DNA from 2 places in the Paenibacillus sp. 23TSA30-6 genome. Region 2 is predicted to be linked to the other one. Evidence: riboswitches for the same ligand, from Rfam matches in the RefSeq annotation. Region 2 holds a riboswitch; the other holds the start of a gene.
The links. A riboswitch is a leader RNA that binds a small molecule or an ion and turns the genes downstream of it on or off. The one in region 2 is predicted to bind S-adenosylmethionine.
Positions count from the first base shown of each region.

Region 1: linked by a shared signal. The riboswitch ahead of metA (homoserine O-acetyltransferase MetA) and the one ahead of E0698_RS03425 (methionine ABC transporter ATP-binding protein) in region 2 are both predicted to bind S-adenosylmethionine.

Region 1 is NZ_SLTL01000009.1:29,941-39,256, forward strand. Features, by position in the region: gene E0698_RS10205 (trans-sulfuration enzyme family protein) at 1-462, opposite strand, end outside; gene E0698_RS10210 (PLP-dependent transferase) at 465-1,643, opposite strand; gene metA (homoserine O-acetyltransferase MetA) at 1,768-2,685, opposite strand; SAM riboswitch class I at 2,806-2,931, opposite strand; gene corA (magnesium/cobalt transporter CorA) at 3,487-4,422, shown strand; gene E0698_RS10225 (HRDC domain-containing protein) at 4,508-5,515, opposite strand; gene E0698_RS10230 (ROK family protein) at 5,680-6,558, opposite strand; gene E0698_RS10235 (5'-3' exonuclease H3TH domain-containing protein) at 6,788-7,684, opposite strand; gene E0698_RS10240 (arsenate reductase family protein) at 7,757-8,122, opposite strand; gene E0698_RS10245 (RluA family pseudouridine synthase) at 8,168-9,124, opposite strand; gene E0698_RS10250 (cob(I)yrinic acid a,c-diamide adenosyltransferase) at 9,146-9,316, opposite strand, start outside.
Region 2 is NZ_SLTL01000003.1:46,667-55,982, reverse strand. Features, by position in the region: gene mqnE (aminofutalosine synthase MqnE) at 1-1,083, shown strand, start outside; gene E0698_RS03455 (NAD(P)/FAD-dependent oxidoreductase) at 1,352-2,419, shown strand; gene E0698_RS03450 (YuzB family protein) at 2,540-2,797, opposite strand; gene E0698_RS03445 (NifU family protein) at 2,884-3,129, shown strand; gene E0698_RS03440 (SDR family oxidoreductase) at 3,222-3,986, opposite strand; gene E0698_RS03435 (MetQ/NlpA family ABC transporter substrate-binding protein) at 4,132-4,974, opposite strand; gene E0698_RS03430 (methionine ABC transporter permease) at 5,050-5,718, opposite strand; gene E0698_RS03425 (methionine ABC transporter ATP-binding protein) at 5,715-6,737, opposite strand; SAM riboswitch class I at 6,875-7,014, opposite strand; gene E0698_RS03420 (Cthe_2314 family HEPN domain-containing protein) at 7,145-7,864, opposite strand; gene E0698_RS03415 (UbiD family decarboxylase) at 7,918-9,316, opposite strand, start outside.

The sequences.
Region 1 (9,316 bases), on a different contig from region 2:
ATATACAGCCTTCGTATTTTCCTGCAACGCTTCTTTCACAAGGTTGATGTCCGTCATATCGACGAAGGTGGTTTCGATATTCATCCGTTTTAAAATAGAAGTCAGCAGGCGGTAGGTCCCTCCATATACATCTTCCGAAACAATGACATGGTCCCCAGCGGACAACAGCATAAACGTACTGGATATAGCCGCCATGCCCGATGCAAAGGCAAAACCTCTCGCTCCACCTTCCAGTAAGGCGATGTAGTCCTCCAAAGCTTGCCGTGTCGGATTGCCAGAACGGCTGTAGTCATGCAGCGGAGGATTGAAAATATCATGATGGTGAAAGGTGGACGCCTGATAAATCGGTACACTCGACGCACCCGTAACACTATCAATTTCAGAGCCAAAATGTAGCAGCTTGGTAGCGAACTTCCGTTCTTTTTCCGTTTCCCGCCCGATTTTCCGCACGTCCTCAATCATTGCTATTCCCCTCCTTCGATTTCTTGACGTGCCGCTTCCAACGCTGAACGCAAATCTTCAATTAAATCATCCGTATGTTCAATACCGACGGAGAGACGCAGCAAACGATCATCCACCCCGACCGCATCCCGAATCTCAGCCGGTATATCGGCATGTGTCTGTACAGCAGGATAAGTCATTAATGATTCCACACCGCCCAAACTTTCGGCAAAAGCAATGAGCTTAATATTTCGAAGCAAGGGCTCCACATAACGGGCATCTTTTACTTTAAACGAGAAAATACCTGTGTTGCCGCTGGATTGTTTGTTTTGAATCTCACGCCCTGGGTGACCCTCAAGCCCTGGATAAAACACCTCAGCCACCGCTGGATGCGTCAGCAGATAATTGGCCAGCACTGTCGCATTATGCTCATGCCGATCCATACGCAGCGCCAATGTTTTCATGCCCTTCATCAACTGATAGCTATCGCTCGGAGAAAGTACAGCCCCAATGGAATTATGCAGGAAGGAAATTTCGGCTGACAGCTCTTTACCCTTGGTTACGATCAAGCCTGCCAGCACATCATTGTGTCCGCCCAGATACTTGGTTGCGCTATGTACCACAATATCGGCACCCAGCTCCAAAGGGCGCTGGAAATACGGTGTTAACAGCGTATTATCTACAATAGTAAACAACTGACGTTGTGACGCCCATTCGGCTACAGCCCGAATATCCGTAATCATCATTAATGGATTCGTAGGCGTTTCAATGAATACCGCTTTGGTATTCGGTCGACATGACTGCTCGATGGCTTCGAGATCATTCGTATCCACATAGCTCGCCGTCACGCCGAATCTGGATAAAATACGTTCCAGCAGACGATACGTGCCTCCATACAGATCCAGCGATACAATCAGATGATCTCCTTGTCCAAACAGGGCAAATACCGTTTGCAGCGCCGCCATACCTGAACTGCATGCAAAGCCTGCATCACCGGATTCCAGTGCAGCGGACGCCTCTTCCAGTACTTTACGTGTCGGATTGATCGTCCGAATGTAATCAAAACCTGTGCTTTGACCCAGACGGGGATGGCGAAACGCTGTAGACTGATAAATCGGAAAATTCACTGCTCCGGTTACCGGCTCTTCGATTGAACCAATCTGTGCTAACCTGCTTTCGATTTTCCACTGTTTCTCACTCATATGAATCCTCCTGTTCACTTCCATAATAGGTGCTGTAACATATGCTGCAAAATTGGATTATCATATCTATACTGCTGCGCTGCTGCAAGGTGGTACTGCGTAGATATAAACGTTAAGCCCCTTTTTAAATCTGGGGCCCGATATCGAAAGGGGTTTCTTGATATACATAATAGTTGAGCCAATTTGAAAATAATAAATTGGCATGCGCACGCCAGGTTGAGGGCGGTGTACGCTCAGGGTCATTGTTGGGAAAATAATTTTTTGGTACTTCAATATCCATCCCTTTGGCGACATCACGATCATATTCCCATTTCAGGGAAAGTGGATCGTATTCGGAATGCCCAGTCACAAAGATTTGTTTGCCATCACGCGTAGCTACCAGATACACTCCGGCTTCCTCGGATTCGGATAAAAGCTCCAGTTCGGCAATATGCTCAATATCTTCGCGCCGAACCTCTGTATGCCGGGAATGAGGTGCATAAAACAATTCATCAAAACCGCGTAGCAATTTCACTTTAGGTTTAATAACGCAATGCGGAAAAACGCCAAAGCATTTGTAATCAAGTCCATATTTGGGAACGCCGAAATGATGAAACAGACCCGCCTGTGAGGCCCAACAGATATGCATGGTCGAAGTTACATTCGTTTTCGTCCATTCAAAAATTTGCCGGATTTCCTCCCAGTAGTTCACATCTTCAAACTCAAGCTGTTCAACGGGGGCTCCCGTAATCACCATGCCGTCAAAACGGCTGTTTCTGATCTCCTCAAACGTTTTATAAAACATGTTCAAATATTCCTGCGATGTATTTTTAGATACATGCGACTTCATGTGTACCAGCGTAACGTCCACTTGAAGCGGGGTATTGCCGACCAGACGCAACAGTTGAGTTTCCGTTGTTTCTTTGGTAGGCATCAAATTCAAAATGGCGATGCGCAACGGACGAATATCCTGATGATAGGCCAGGCTTTCATCCATTACAAAAATATTTTCGCCCTCCAGCACTTCCTTGGCAGGTAGTGTATCCGGAATTTTAATCGGCATGTAAACTCACTCCTTGTTCGGTGAAGTTTTTGCGAAAATCGTCATGTTGAGATGCCGGGCATATAATAAAAAGACCTTCCTCGGTTACGAGAAAGGTCATATTTGTATCCATATGCGCCTCTCTCATCTGTCAGGGCATCGCTCTTTGTAAAAAGCGCGCGTCCTGCAAGAATTAGCACCGTGCGATTAAAATCGCCGGTTGCCGGGTATCATCGGGCTAGTCCCTCCACCTGCTCTTGATAAGATTTCGCTATATTCATTTTGGGTTCATAAAAAGTTCTTGTTGTTCACTTTAATGCATCCGCTGGGCTTCGTCAAGATGAGACTTGTAAGTTTGTGCCCTGCATTCACACTTCGTCTTATATTTCCATATGTTAAATCATACATTACCCTGTCGTCGAAGCTCTTGTCACTACTGTTGATTTAGCCCATGATTTTGCGCTTGAAAGGCTGTAGGCCGAGCGTTATACTATACAAGTGCTATAGGCCGAAAATATAAAGCAGTCGTGCAGATTTAGAGTGCTTTCTGCGATACTGTGGCAACCTAAAAAAGAACATTTGTGAGGTGAATCCGGAATGGAAGGCGACCCGAGTCCGAATAGGCGGCGATCCCTGAACAACAGCATAGGAATGACTTCAGCTTGCCGAAAGACGGGACGCCAGGCTCTGCATGCTCCAAAAGCCTCTGGCTTTTGATGGGGATGCCGCTTACCCGATCCGGCTAACTGGCTAACTGAGTCCATTCCTTATGCTTGAGGTACACGTATTTTCCGTTACGACGGAGCATAAGGAGTGACATATATGAAAATCCGTTTGGTAAACAACGGGGTTTTTACCCCTGTCGAAGAAATTGAAATGGCGCTTACTCCGCCAGCAGAAGGTTTTTATTGGATTGATGCCGATGTTGATGATCTGGCAGTGCTCCAGCCTCTATTCTCCATGCATGATCTCGCAGTAGAGGACTGTTTGAGCGAAGAAGAGCAGCGCCCGAAGATTGAAATTTACGAGAGCCATTATTTTATCGTTGTAAACAGCATTCGTTTTGATGATGAAGAAATATTTTTACGTGCTTTGAACATTTTTCTCGGCCGCCATTTCATCATTACGGTGACTAAGCAGAAAATCAATGAGCTACGCACCCTCAAGCCTATGTTATGGGAGCAGGAGGTCAGCCAGCCTGACCGTTTTATGTATCTGTTGGTCGACTTGATCGTTGACAACTATTTTCTGGTTGGTGACCGGATTGAGGTTCGCATTGAGAAGCTGGAAGAAGACATTCTGATGCATACAAAAAAATCGCATTTGAATGAAATTATCGGCTTACGCAGTGAGATTCTGTGGCTGAAAAAAGTGCTTGGTCCGCAAAAAGAAGTCATCAATACGTTGAACAAACGGGATTTACGGCTGATCGACGATCAATTGCAAAAATATTTTAGCGATATTTATGAAAATGCCGTGAAAATTTCGGAGACTTTCGAAACTTACCGCGATCTAATGGGTAACCTTCGAGAAGCTTATCAATCCAGTATCGCTAACCGTGCGAATGAAATCATGCGCGTGTTTACAGCGATTACAACCGTGTTTATGCCGTTGACGGTGATTACCGGAATTTATGGTATGAACTTTGATAATATGCCTGAGCTTCATACGCGTTATGGTTATTTTATCGTCATTGGTATTATGGTGGCGCTGGGGGTTAGCATGTTCTGTATTTTCCGCAAGAAGGATTGGGTTTGAAAAGAAAAGGTTGAAGCAGTAGCCGTATCCTCACAGGATATAGCTACTGCTTTTTTTTGTGTGATTATTTTATATTTGCGCGATGTTATCCCGCATGTCGATCTGATGCCACCTGATGGCGAAAACGGATACGAATCAGACGCAGCCGCTCATAAACTTGATCCAGCCCCGTTTCCGCAGCCTGTTCCTCACCATATACCCGCAGCATGACGGGCTTGAGCAGCGTATCCCCCAGTTCTTCATACGCAGACCAGATCGCCGTCTGCTCTTCCTCAGATACGTTCACCAGTTCCTGACGGATCAGCTTTTCCATATCGATTCCATCTCGATCCAAATGCTCCACTGCTTCAATCATTTCTCTACGATGTAACCCCGCCTTCAGTCCAATATGCTCCAACGTAAGACCGTCTGAAATACCTTCAATAATGGTTTTTGTCAGACTGAATTTATTCAGTTCCTGCTTATATTGGTTCTCTTTTTGCTTGTACAGCCATGATAAGAAAACTTCCTCATCCAGCGTCTCTGTTACCCAATTTAGCGGAAATGGGGTAGTCCGGTCATTTTGTGTCGTAATAGCCAGCAGCTCTTGACCATATTGAGATATTTTACCTTGCCCCACCCCTGGTAGCTCCAGCAACTCCTCCTCGGTATGGGGAAGATAGACGCTAATCAACCGGAGCAGACGATTGGTAGCGATAAAATAGGGTGCTTTTCGCTCGGCAGCCGCCTTTTGTCGTCTCCACATCGTCAATTGCTCATACACATCATCACGCGGAAACAAATCACTATAACAATACAGCTTTTGTAATGTTTGCCCACGTCCTGCTGCCCCTTCCTGCTCATGAAAAACACCATGGATTAAGGGTCTGTAGCCCTCTGCCATCTTAAGCGCCAGCTCGTGACGGTACACATGCAGCAACTCCTGCCACAAGCTGCCCTCATACCACAGATCATCTGTGCTTTCATCCAAGCTGTGTTGTGTGCTCCACCCTGCACTCCATACCCCATCATGTTGTCCAATCCATACCTGGGCAAATTGCTCATGACCCTGTTCATTCCGTTTGGACAAGCGATTTAAAAATAAAATTTCCATGCTTTTTCCTCCATGCTTATAATTGGGTTACAGTCCGGTACAACGCCAAACGCAAAAAAGCACCTATCTCGCGTATTTGCAAGAAAGGTGCTTCCCTTTTTGAGCCGTACTATGCTGTTGCCTATATGATAACCGTACCTCGGATTGTCGTCAACCCGTAATTCTTATTTGTTCAGCTTTTCCTTTGCCAAGGCAAGAGCGCCGCACAATCCGGCATTGTCTCCCAAGCCTGGGGCCACGATATACTGATCAATTTCTGTAGTCAGACTCGGATGCTGTACGTATCCGTTTAACAGTTTTTGAAGCTCGGCGCGAACGAGTGGGAACAGTTGCTCCTGCTTCATCACTCCGCCGCCCATAATAATTTTTTGCGGTGAAAGAATCAATACATAGCTCATCAAAGCCTGTGCCAAATAATAAGCTTCCATCTCCCATGCCGGGTGATCCACAGAAAGCTCATGGCCTTTGACCTTCCATCTTTTTTCAAGTGCAGGACCCGCAGCCAGCCCTTCCAGACAATCTCCGTGATAAGGACATGTCCCTTCATAGGTATCTTCCGGATGACGACGCACCAGGATATGGCCCATTTCAGGATGGGACAATCCATGAATCAGCTTTCCACCGACCAGAGCACCCGCTCCGATACCTGTACCTATCGTAATATAAAGACAGCTATCCAGTCCCTTAGCCGCCCCCCAGATGGATTCGCCCAATGCTGCACCGTTCACATCCGTGTCAAATCCCATAGGTACGTCAAAATGCTCTTTCAGTTTGCCGATCAGGTTATAATTGCCCCAATGCGGCTTTGGCGTTGTTGTAATATAGCCATATGTATCACTGCCTTCGATAGGATCAATCGGCCCGAACGACCCTACGCCCAGCGCTTCAATGCCCTTCCCTTCAAAAAATGCAACGACATTCGCCATCGTTTCTGCTGGCGTGGCTGTCGGAAAGCTCGCGCGTTCCAGCACCTCTCCCTGTTCGTTGCCAATTCCACATACAAATTTGGTACCGCCTGCCTCAATTGCTCCCAATACTGTCATAGCTGCTGTTGTCCCCTCTCAGTCATGATCCGGTTCTCTCTATCCTATATTCACCTGAAACATGTCCAAGGTCAATCCCCTTATCCCAATTGTATATAATCCTTCACAACAATATATATCTCCCTTGACATAACTGTGTATAAAAAAGGACACTAACGCACCAAGCGCCAGCATCCTCATATGTGTAATACGAGCTCCGAGTTGTACCTGTGAAGCCAAACTGGCTTCGTTATGATCCAGTTGCCACACCCATTAACGTACACAAGCTTTTCATTTCAAGCTCCTCAAACTTATCTACAATTTGCACATGATCCAGCGTCAACAGACAACTGTCCAGTGCGCATGCTACAGGTACACCACAGTGAATTTCTGCCAGCTTACGTGACAAATGCAGCATATCTAGATCACTCTCGATCTTTTTGCGCACTGCTGGCGTCAATTGATCCAGATTCTCCAGAATACCTTCAATGGAGTCATATTCCTGTACCAGCTTGAGTGCCGTCTTTTCACCAATGCCTCGTACTCCCGGGTAATTGTCGCTTGCATCCCCCATCAGGCCCTTGAGGTCCACAACTTGGCGGGGTTTGAGCCCTTTTTCAGACAGTAACGTTTCCGGGGTGTACACCATATAATTGCCGTGACCTTTTTTCATAATAATAACCCGTGTCCGCTCATCCACCAATTGGAGTAAATCATGATCTCCAGAGAGAATCATTACATCCATGTCCTCATTCTGCGTATAGTGGCGTGCCAGCGTACCGATGCAATCATCCGCTTCAAAGCCTGCGGCTCCAATATTAGGAATGCCGAGGCTATCCGTCACATCACGGATCAATGTAAATTGAGGAATCAAATCATCTGGCGCGTCAGCGCGATTCCCCTTGTACGCAGCAAAATGCTCCCCGCGGAACGTCATTCCTCCCATATCCCAGCAGCATACGACATGCGTCGGATTATAGGTTTGTACCGCATCCCAAAAATATCGAATAAAACCATATATGGCGTTCGTTGGCACTCCGGCCTTTGTACGCCTTATATAACCGTTTGCAGCAGTTGCATAATAAGCGCGAAATAACAGAGCCATGCCGTCAACCAGCATTATGGATTGTTCATTACGTTGTGTCACAGATTGTATTGCTCCCATTCATCATATTATTTAACTCCAACAGTATAACACATCGCGGAGCCAAATTGGACGTTATTGAGCGCTCCATGCTTCCTCAAATGTTTCCTCTTTGAAGCCTACCGTTACTTTGTTCCCGTCTGTTACAATCGGGCGCTTGATCAATCTTCCATTCGAGGATAAAAGCGAGATTTGCTCTTCACGGCTCATGTCTGCCAGCTTGTCCTTCAGCTTTAGCTCCTTATATACCTCACCGCTCGTATTGAAAAACTTTTTCAGCTCCAGTCCACTTTTGCTGATTAAATCAGCTAATTCCTCCGGGCCGGGCGGTTGTTCAAAAATAGGAATCAATTCCGTTTCATGTCCCTTGCTTTGCAGCCATTTCACTGCATTGCGACAAGTGCTGCATTTGGAGTACTGGTATACTTTCAACTGGCTCATCTTTATGTTAACCCTCCGTATTTCATTCGCTTTGTATATATTTTATTACGGACGACATTTCGCTCTTAACAGCTCCTGCAACTGGGCCATATCGTCCGGCAATGGGGCGCAAAACGTCAACTGCTCTCTGGTCACAGGATGCACCAAGGACAGCTCTGAGGCATGCAGTGCCTGTCGGGGCATCTGGGCATCCAACTGACCATAACGCCTACGTTGCGCAGCGTCAGCAGGCGTATTTCGGTACATTTTATCTCCGATCAACGGACATCCGATAGAAGTCATGTGTACCCGGATTTGGTGTGTACGTCCGGATTCCAGCTTGATCCCGATGCGGCTCCCCTCATTCCAGGCTTCCTCCAGCTTATAGAGTGTAAGGGCCGGATAACCATCAGGGGTCACCATGCGCAAATGCGGATCATCCGGATTACGGTCAATCGGCCCATCCACCCTTCCTTCCTGTGGATCAGGGCAACCGTGCACCAGGGCCGTGTAGCGCTTATCCACCGTCCCCGAAATCATTTGCTCGGAAATATGCTGGTGTACATATGGATTTTTAGCCACCACAAGGACACCCGTCGTCTCCTGATCGAGACGATGAACGGGACGGAACCTGAACAGCTCACCTTTGGCCTGCCAATAATGCACAACCCCGTTAGCCAGCGTTCCCGTGTAATGACCATGAGTCGGATGGACAATCATACCCGCCGCCTTGTTGACAACCAATAAATGCTCATCTTCAAATAAAATGTCAAAAGGAATCGGTTCAGGCAAAATATCATCGGAACGCTCGCGTTCCATACGAATTTCCACCCGATCCCCGGACTGTACCTTTACGCTGATATACACTCGTGTTCCGTTCAGCATAATGCCTTGTTCCGTCAGCTTGAGTTTGGAAATCAGCTTGCGTGAAACATTCATACGTTTTTGCAAAATGGTCTTCAACAGCATTCCCTCCTCCTCAGGAGGGATCGTATACACGATAGGTTCATAGTACAAGCTCATCACAAATTCCCGGTTGCCTCCTTATTTGCGGAACACTTTTTTGCTGCGCACATATTCGACATCCGGTACCCCTTGACGTACATTCGCGGTGCGGGCCACGACGAAGAAATAATCGGACAGACGGTTCAAATACCGACGTACCGCAGGATTGATTTCCGTATGCTTACCCAGTGTGACAGCACGACGTTCCGC
Region 2 (9,316 bases):
ACAGACCGCAGAATGGCGGAAATTGTAGAAAAGGTACAGAACGGTATTCGTTTGAACCTTGAAGACGGTATATATTTGTATGAAACTGACGATATCCTCACACTGGGTCAGTTGGCTAACGAAGCTAATTTACGCAAGAACGGAAAAAAGGTTTATTTTATCGAAAACATGAGCCTGTACTTCACCAATGTATGCGAAGCGCGCTGCGCGTTCTGCAATTTCCGCAAGGATCAGGGGGAAGAAGGCTCTTATACGTTGTCTGGACAGGAAATGATTGATTATGTTGAGCAGCATATCCATCCGGGGGTCAGAGAATTCCATATCGTCGGCGGTCATAATAATCATGTGCCTTTCCAATACTATGTAGACTCATTGAAGGCGCTGAATGAAAAGTACCCCAACGTTACACTCAAAGCTTACACCGCAGCGGAAATTGACTTTTTCACACGTATTAGCGGCTTGAGCATTAAGGAAGTACTTCAGGAGCTGCAAAAGGCAGGTCTGCAAACGCTGACCGGTGGTGGCGCAGAGATTTTATCGGATGAGTATCGCCAAAAGATGCGTGTCACCAAAGCGAATGTAGATCGCTATCTTGAGGTTCATCGCACGGCTCACAATCTCGGCATGAGAACCCATACGACAATGCTGTACGGTTCGGTTGAATCCTACGAGGATCGTATTGAACATATGCTGCAAATCCGCGCATTGCAGGACGAAACGAACGGATTTATGGTATTTATTCCACTGTCCATGCAGCCGAAAAGCAAAAATGCCAACATCATGCGCCGCAACTCCGCTTACGAGGATCTCAAAACGATTGCGATCAGCCGCCTGATGCTGGACAATATCGATCATGTCAAAGCTTACTTCATTAATATTGGTCCGCAATTGACGCAGGTCGCTCTGACCTTCGGCGCATCGGACGTCCACGGCACGATTGTGCGCGAGCAAATCAGCCATGCCGCAGGCGCACTGACCCCGGCCGGATTGACCCGTAAAGAGCTGATCTGGCTGGTCAAAGGTGCAGGACGCATCCCGGTTGAACGGGACACCTTCTATAACGAAATCGAAGTTTTCGAATAAAAGCCATATCGGATTCAGATTTCCCGCGCGCATTTCATCCCCATTACTCACACCATGCAGCGTCAAGCTGCCCCGGAATTTTCTGGTCTGCCTGCCTATAGGCGGGCCGGGAAGCCGGGTTTTATAACAACCAAAAACTTGTGTCTGATCGGAAACATTGAATTTGCATGTCGCCGGGATAAGACGTAATTTGAAGGCGAACAAGGTTTCCTGATGAGGCACCAGACCATTTGCCGGGGACACGGCAGCGAAAGGACGGCGGATTTTGATGAAAAATTTCGTTATTCTGGGAGGCGGCTACGGTGGCCTTACCATTGCCAAGGAATTACTGAATAAACATATTCCCGACGATGTTCAAGTCATTTTAGTGGATCGAATGCCCTTTCAGGGATTGAAAACAGAATACTACGCCCTCGCGGCGGGGACGGTATCTGATTTTGATTTACGGGTGCATTTTCCCGATGAACAACGGCTTATTCGCAAATACGGAGAAGTCACCTCGATGGATTTGGAAAATAAAATTGTACATTTTCAGGACAGCGAGCCTTTGCCCTATGAACAGCTTGTGATTGCACTGGGCTGTACTGACCGTTTTCACAATACACCGGGGGCTGAAGAACATAGCTGTACCATCCAGTCCTTTAACAATACACGTCAAACGTATCTGCGCCTGAATGAAATCAAGCCTTACGGACATGTGCATATTGTAGGTGGCGGTCTGAGCGGTGTTGAGATTGCGGCGGAATTGCGCGAAAGCCGCACGGATTTGAATATTACCATTATGGATCGGGGCGAGCGGGTGCTGTCGGCATTCCCGCAGCGTTTGTCTGCCTATGTGCATGCCTGGTTTAAGGAGCATCAAGTCGATGCGTTAAATCATGTGGGGGTTTGCCGCATTGAGCCGGGCGCTATTTACAACCATGATGAAGAAATTGTGACGGATGCGGTTATATGGACTGCCGGGATTCAACCCGTGAAAATCGTGCAGGATTTAGCTGTGCCCAAAGATCCTCAGGGCCGCATTGTGCTAAATGAATATTACCAAATTCCGGATCATCCCGAGGTGTATGTAGTTGGAGACTGCGCCAGTCTCCCCTACTCCCCAAGTGCTCAGGCGGCCGAGGTGCAGGGTGAGCAGATTGCACACATTGTACACGACCTGTGGAAAGGCCACATGCCTCACCCGCATCCTTTGAAGCTGCGTGGCACATTGGGTGCGCTTGGCAAGAAAGCCGGATTCGGCTATGGTTTTATGGGCAGCACCTCGCTGCGTGGTCGTGTACCCCGCCTGCTCAAAAGCGGCGTGCTCTGGAAATCCAAACGCCATTTTGGCTAATCTGTTGGTACAACACACAAAGAAGACCTGCTCTGGGAGCTGGTCTTCTTTGTTTTAAACATGTATGGACGGTGCGTATATCATAGATAGAACGAAGCAGGCTGACGAATGATTAACAGCTTAGTCCAGATCAAGGTTATCCCACGCCTCGGCTTCCTTGATTTTGTTCATAATCACTTCGTACAGCAGCTCGGCTGAATCGGCAGATACAATCTCGCCGTTGACCATCGCATACGGTTCTGCGTTACACTGACCACAATTGCTGAGACAGCCGTATTCAATGACGTCGTAATCCGGATTTTGCTCCAGTCTGGACATCAATTCATCGGTGCCAAAATGCATATTGCTGGTGCAAAATTCAATGATGGGTCTTAACATTTTTTCACCTGCTTTGACGACGGGCATTTTAATTTGGCCCGCTTTGTAATATAATAAATAAGGTATAGGAAAGGAGTTGAATTCTAATGAGCGAAACACAAAGCGTTCAAATGTATGATGAAGTAGCAGATGTACTGGATAAGCTTCGTCCGTTCCTGCAACGCGATGGTGGCGACGTTGAGCTGGTTGATGTAGAAGACGGCATCGTTAAGCTGAAGCTGGTAGGCGCTTGCGGCAGTTGCCCAAGTTCCACAATCACGCTGAAAGCAGGGATTGAACGCGCTCTTCTCGAAGAAGTCGACGGCGTCCAAGAAGTGGTACAAGTATTCTAATGCTTGATGCATAATGATCATGAGAGTCTTGACTTCGGTAACGAAGCTCAAGACTCTTTTTTGTGTGACGGGGTCTACTGGATCTTCATCCCTTATATGATCGGCCGAATCGGGTCCAGCCCTCCCGACACATCCATAATATTGCCTGTGATAAAATCCGAATTCTCATCACACAAATAAGCAATCACTCGCGCAATGTCCTCTCCACTCCCCGGCCGTCCACGCGGTGTCTCTTTATCCTGCAAGCCGATGACGTCGGCAATTGACTTTTCCTTGTTCGCCCCCCGGATATCCCCGGGACAAATCATATTGACCGTGATACCAAAAGGAGCTTCCTCCACAGCCAGTGACTTCGTAAATGACACCAGCCCCACCTTGGCGGCTGCGTATACCGCGCGATGCGGCCAAGCTCGTGCTTCTCCAGCATGACCAAAGCCAAAATGAATAATACGTCCCCATTGCTGGTTCCGCATATGAAGTAGTACCAGATGATCCAGCAGCATCGTACCGACCAGATTCCCCTGAATCATGGCATGAATCTCGGCTACACTGTAATCCGCAAACAAGCGACGTTCCCGGATGAACGGTCCCGCGTTATTCACCATAATATCTACGCCGCCCAGCCGATCCTGTACTTCACTGATCAGCCTTGTAATATCTTCCTGAATCGAAATATCTCCTTGCAAAGACAGACAGCGTACTCCCTTGGCTTCAATCACCTGCCTAAGCTCTTCAGCTTCCGTTTGGCTATGCACATAATTCAGAGCAATATCACAGCCTTCATCAGCCAGACGCAGAGCGGTCATTTTACCTAATCCTTTGGCACTGCCTGTTATGAGTGCGACTTTGTGTCTCAACAGTTTTCCTCCTCTTCACAGAGAACGGTCACCCTCAAGTATAAAATATTTACGCTTCGCCTACAACTCCAAGCAAAAAAGAAACCCCAAATCCTCTTGTTCAAGAGAATTCGGGGTTGGGGTTCAACGCGTTCTCGTGTCCAGCTTAAAATGCCGGGATAATCGCGCCTTGGTATTTGTCTTCGATGAACTTTTTAGTTTCCGGGGATTGCAACGCTTTGATCAGCTTCTGAATCGCTTCGGAATCTTTATTATCCGGACGCGCTACCAGAACGTTAGCATATGGAGAATCTTTATCTTCCAATGCCAGTGCATCCTTTGTAGGGTTCAGCTTCGCTTCCAAAGCGTAGTTTGTGTTGATCAGTGCAATGTCCACTTCAGGCAACTGACGTGGCAGCATAGCCGCTTCCAGCTCCTTGAATTTCAGGTTTTTCGGGTTTTCTGTAATATCTTTTACGGTAGCTTCGACGTTGCTTGCGTCTTTCAACTTGATCAGACCTTGTTTCTCCAGCAACAGCAATGCACGTCCTCCATTGGTTGCATCGTTAGGAATGGCAACTGTTGCACCATCCGGAATTTCATCAAGCTTTTTATATTTTTGGGAGTAGATACCGAATGGCTCCAGATGAACCGCGCCTACAGATACCAGGTCCATTTTGCGCTCTTTGTTCATAACATCCATATATGGTACATGTTGATAGAAGTTAGCATCCAGTTGCTTGTCGAACAATTGTACGTTCGGTTGTACGTAGTCGTTAAACTGAACGACTTGAAGACGAACGCCCTCTTTTTCCAACTGAGGCTTGATCGCTTCCAAAATTTCCGCATGTGGCACAGGAGAAGCACCAACTTTCAGCTCGACTTCACGTGGTGACCCACCAGTATTTTGGGTCGCATTGTTTGTATCGGATGTCGTGCTTTTCGTGCCGCAAGCAGCCAATACCGCAATTAATGTCAAGCTTAATACGGCCAATACCCATTTTTTCATGTTATTACCCCTCCAATGAATTGTGATGTTCAGGATTCAGACGCCCTGATCAATAAGGATATCTATATGGTTTCCCTATTTTCGAGTATAATGCCGCACCAGACGGTCTCCCGCCATTTGCAGCAGTTGCACCAGTACGACCATCAGTACGACCGCAACGATCATTACAGCCGTTTCATAACGGTAGTATCCGTAGTTGATAGCCAGTGTACCCAGACCACCGCCCCCGATCATACCGGACATCGCTGTATAGGATACGAGCGTAACAACGGTAATCGTTAATGCGGCGAGCAGACCCGGCAGTGCCTCACGCAACAGCACCCGACGGATAATCTGCCCTGTAGAGGCACCCATGGCTTGTGCGGCCTCGATAACACCCTTGTCCACTTCGCGCAATGACGTCTCCACGAGACGGGCGAAGAATGGCGCAGCACCAATGACCAGCGGTGGAATCGTACCCAGCACTCCCGTGGAAGTCCCCACCAGCGACCGTGTAAAAGGAATCAGTGCAACAATCAAAATAATAAACGGTACGGAACGCAAAATGTTTACGATAAAGGAAAGTACAACGTATATCACCTTCATCAGATTCCATGAAGAGCGGCTTGCCAAAAACAATAAAATTCCGAGAGGCAGACCAATAATAAGGGTGAACAACGCAGATGCACCGAGCATCTGAAGTGTCTCTAATGTAGAGTTACCCAGTTCTTCCCAACTCACTTGTGAAAAATCAAGTTCACTCATTGTCCGATCACCTCCACATCAAGCCCCTGACCGGACACTTCCCGCAGCGTATGCTCAATATCCTCCTGATTTCCTTCAAAACGGACGATAAGCTGTCCATACGGTACGTTTTTAATTGTGGAGATGGTTCCCTGCAAGATCGCAAAATCAACGCCGGTACTACGAGCCGTTCGTGACAGAATCGCATCGTATGTCTTGCTGCCCAAAAATGAAATCCGTACAACATGCGCCGATTCGCCGCCTCCTGCTGCTGCAATCGCTGCTTGCAGCTCCTCGGGATGCTCAGACTCCCGCTGGATAAAGTCCTTGGTCACCTGATGCTGCGGCTTGAGGAATACTTCTGCCACCGGACCTTGCTCCACGATGTCGCCCTGATGAATGACACCAACACGATCACAGATGCTTTGAATGACATGCATTTCATGCGTAATCAGCACGATGGTCAAATTAAAGCGCTGGTTAATGTCTAAAAGCAATTTCAGGATGGACCCTGTCGTCTGCGGATCAAGCGCCGAAGTTGCCTCGTCGCACAGCAGTACATGAGGATCACTGGCAAGCGCTCGTGCAATACCTACCCGCTGCTTTTGTCCACCCGAGAGCTGTGACGGATATTTAGCGCTGTGCTCTTCCAGACCCACCAGTTCCAGCAATTCACGAACCTTCTGGTCCAACTTCTCCTTCGGCGTATTTACCAAGCGCAACGGAAAGGCAATATTATCATATACCGTCGCCGAGGATAACAAATTAAAATGCTGAAAGATCATTCCGATTTTACGACGCTGTTTCTGTAACTGGGATTGACTTACCGTGGCGAGATTCACGCCATCTACCCATACCTCGCCCGAGGTCGGACGTTCCAATAAATTAATACAGCGGATCAGCGTACTTTTCCCCGCTCCGGAATGACCGATGACTCCAAATATTTCACCACGCTCTATGGAAAGATTCAAACCGGACAGCGCACTAACGCGTCGGCTGCCTTTGCCATAATGCTTGGTTAATTGTTTAAGCTCTATCAACGTGCTGCGACCCCCTTCACTCTTCCTTACCCTTTTAAGCGACATTCATCTCTCAGGAATTATAAAATTCCTTCTCTATGATTATACAAAAAGAGCCCCCTTCACAGAAATGAAAAGGGCCCCACCATGCGAACCTTTTCTCATCTGTCAAAACCGTTATAAGTCTAGCGGTTTTGTAGGAATTAGCACCATAATGTTCCCTTCCGGTGTTTCACACCGGAAGGGAACGGGTTGCCGGGCTTCATCGGGCCAGTCCCTCCACCTCTCTGGATAAGAAAATATGTTAAACTCCAGCTTTAGCTGTCCGTTAAATTTAATATATAAAATCATAATTCAAGCATTTTCTGAAACTAGATTTCAGTATAGATAGTTTACATAGCTTTGTCAAAGGATATTTTCTGACATAATTATGGATGAGCTTCCCGGTTCTCCCACTGTTTCGCCGTATAACGAAAGGCAGTCGCCAGGGAACGGTTCACCATCTCCAGACCTTGCTTCAAATCCTCCAGGTGATGATCCAGATCCTCCAGTTGTATCTTGCCATACAAAGCACGATGCCTCTGCCAGAGATCATCCTGCATTTCTGTATTCATATAGTGTATCTCCGTATTGCGCCGCTTGCGCAGTCGGTTAATAGCATCGGTATATGAGTCCTTGATATCAATTAAGCTGTCGGTCATTTCAGGATGCATTTTCAAATATCTGAATTGCCGCAGCACTGTAAAATACGAATAATGTGCCTTGTACTGACCCGTTTTCAGATCATACAGATCGTTGAGCCAGTTCCCAAGCTTATCCAGAATGGAAAATACCCGCACAAACCCGTCTTTATAAAAGAAGACATACAGCGCGTAATCCGATTTCTCATCCACGCTCATATCCTCGGCATATCCTGCTTTGACTTTCGTTCGGAAAAAGGCGGCAGCATGATGGCTCTGCTCCAGCTCATCCAGAGATGACATCAGGCCGCGTGTCAAAATATCCGCCTTGCGAAAAGCATGAGTCGGATCTCCACTGGCCTGAATTTGCCGCTCCAGCAGTTTCAGCATGTCTGACATGCTGTTCATAGCATCCAGCAGGATGCCCTTGTTCACACGTGGCGGCTCGCCTAGCAGCTTGCGTATCATGCTCACGCCTCCTTTTATGAATGTAAAATCCGGTTGTTGGGTTGGCTAGGGCGTCAAGCGAAATAACTCGTCCACCGTTGGTCTACAAGCTTAACAATATCCTCGCGCGGCAGCACTTCATCTGGGTAGCCCGGCTTCATACGTGCATCCACTACAATTGGCAGCTTGTAGTTCAAATGATGCAAACGGACCTCGCTGTCTGCATACATATCCGTAGCCGGGTTAAACCGCGTAAACACCGTCCACAGGAATGATGCTTGTGAGCGAACGACTTCCTTGGCATCATCTACAATAAAGACAAGCGGCCATTCCTGCTCGCCCGCAGACAAACGCTCCAGTACCCGCGCTGCCAGCTCAGGCTCCTGATCAAAGGTCGCACCGGATACGACGAGACATCCTCCGCAATACGGCTCAATTTCGCGAATTCCCGGCAGGTCGCCTCCTTCATAGGCACGAGGCAGTTCACGTATAGGCTCACCTACGCCCATCAGGATCGCTTTACTGCCGTGATTCAGCTTTCGGCCCGTATAATCAAGTGTATCGTGAGACGTATGATTGAAAATAAATAAATCCGTCGCTGGATTAAATCTCTCCAGAATGGTTTCCAGCAGCAGGTTAAAATCAGATAAATCAATGACTCGATCCGTCAGCATCAGGAATTTGGTCAATGACAATTGGCCCTGTCCCAAAATGGTAAAGCCTGATACTAGCGCTTCGCGGGAATAGCTTTCACGCACAACTGCCGCTGCCAATGCATGTACACCCGTTTCTGCGTAAGCCCACAGAGACTTAACGGAAGGCATCACAAGCGGATAGGCAGGTGACAGCAGACGTTGTAAAAATTCGCCGAGATAATAATCCTCCTGCCGTGGTTTACCTACAATGGTTGCTGGATAAATGGCATCCTTACGGTGGTACATATGCTTGACATGAAATACAGGGAAATCATGCTGTAAGGAGTAGTAGCCAAAATGATCGCCAAACGGTCCTTCCGGGCGACGTTCGTGAGGCGGCACATAGCCGCTGATCGCAAATTCGGCCTCTGCCGGAATCCGGTGACCGCCGAGTGGGTCTTCTGTCATTGGCAGCTTGCCGCCCATAATGAGCGAGGCAAGTAGCAGCTCAGGCAGATTTTCCGGTGCTGGAGCAATTGCGGATGCAATCAGAGCAGGTGGCCCGCCGATAATAACGGTCGTAGGCAACGGCTCATTACGCAGCTCAGCTTCATGATAATGAAAGCCGCCGCCTTTATGGATTTGCCAGTGAATCCCGGTGGTCTGATCATCATAAATCTGGATGCGATACATGCCCAAATTATGATCCTTGGACTGACCCGGCTTCTCGGTATATACGAGCGGAAGCGTGATAAACGGCCCCCCGTCATCCTGCCAACTCGTCACTCTTGGAAGTGGAGCCAGCGGAGCATCCGTACGGCGAACTCCCAGTACAGGA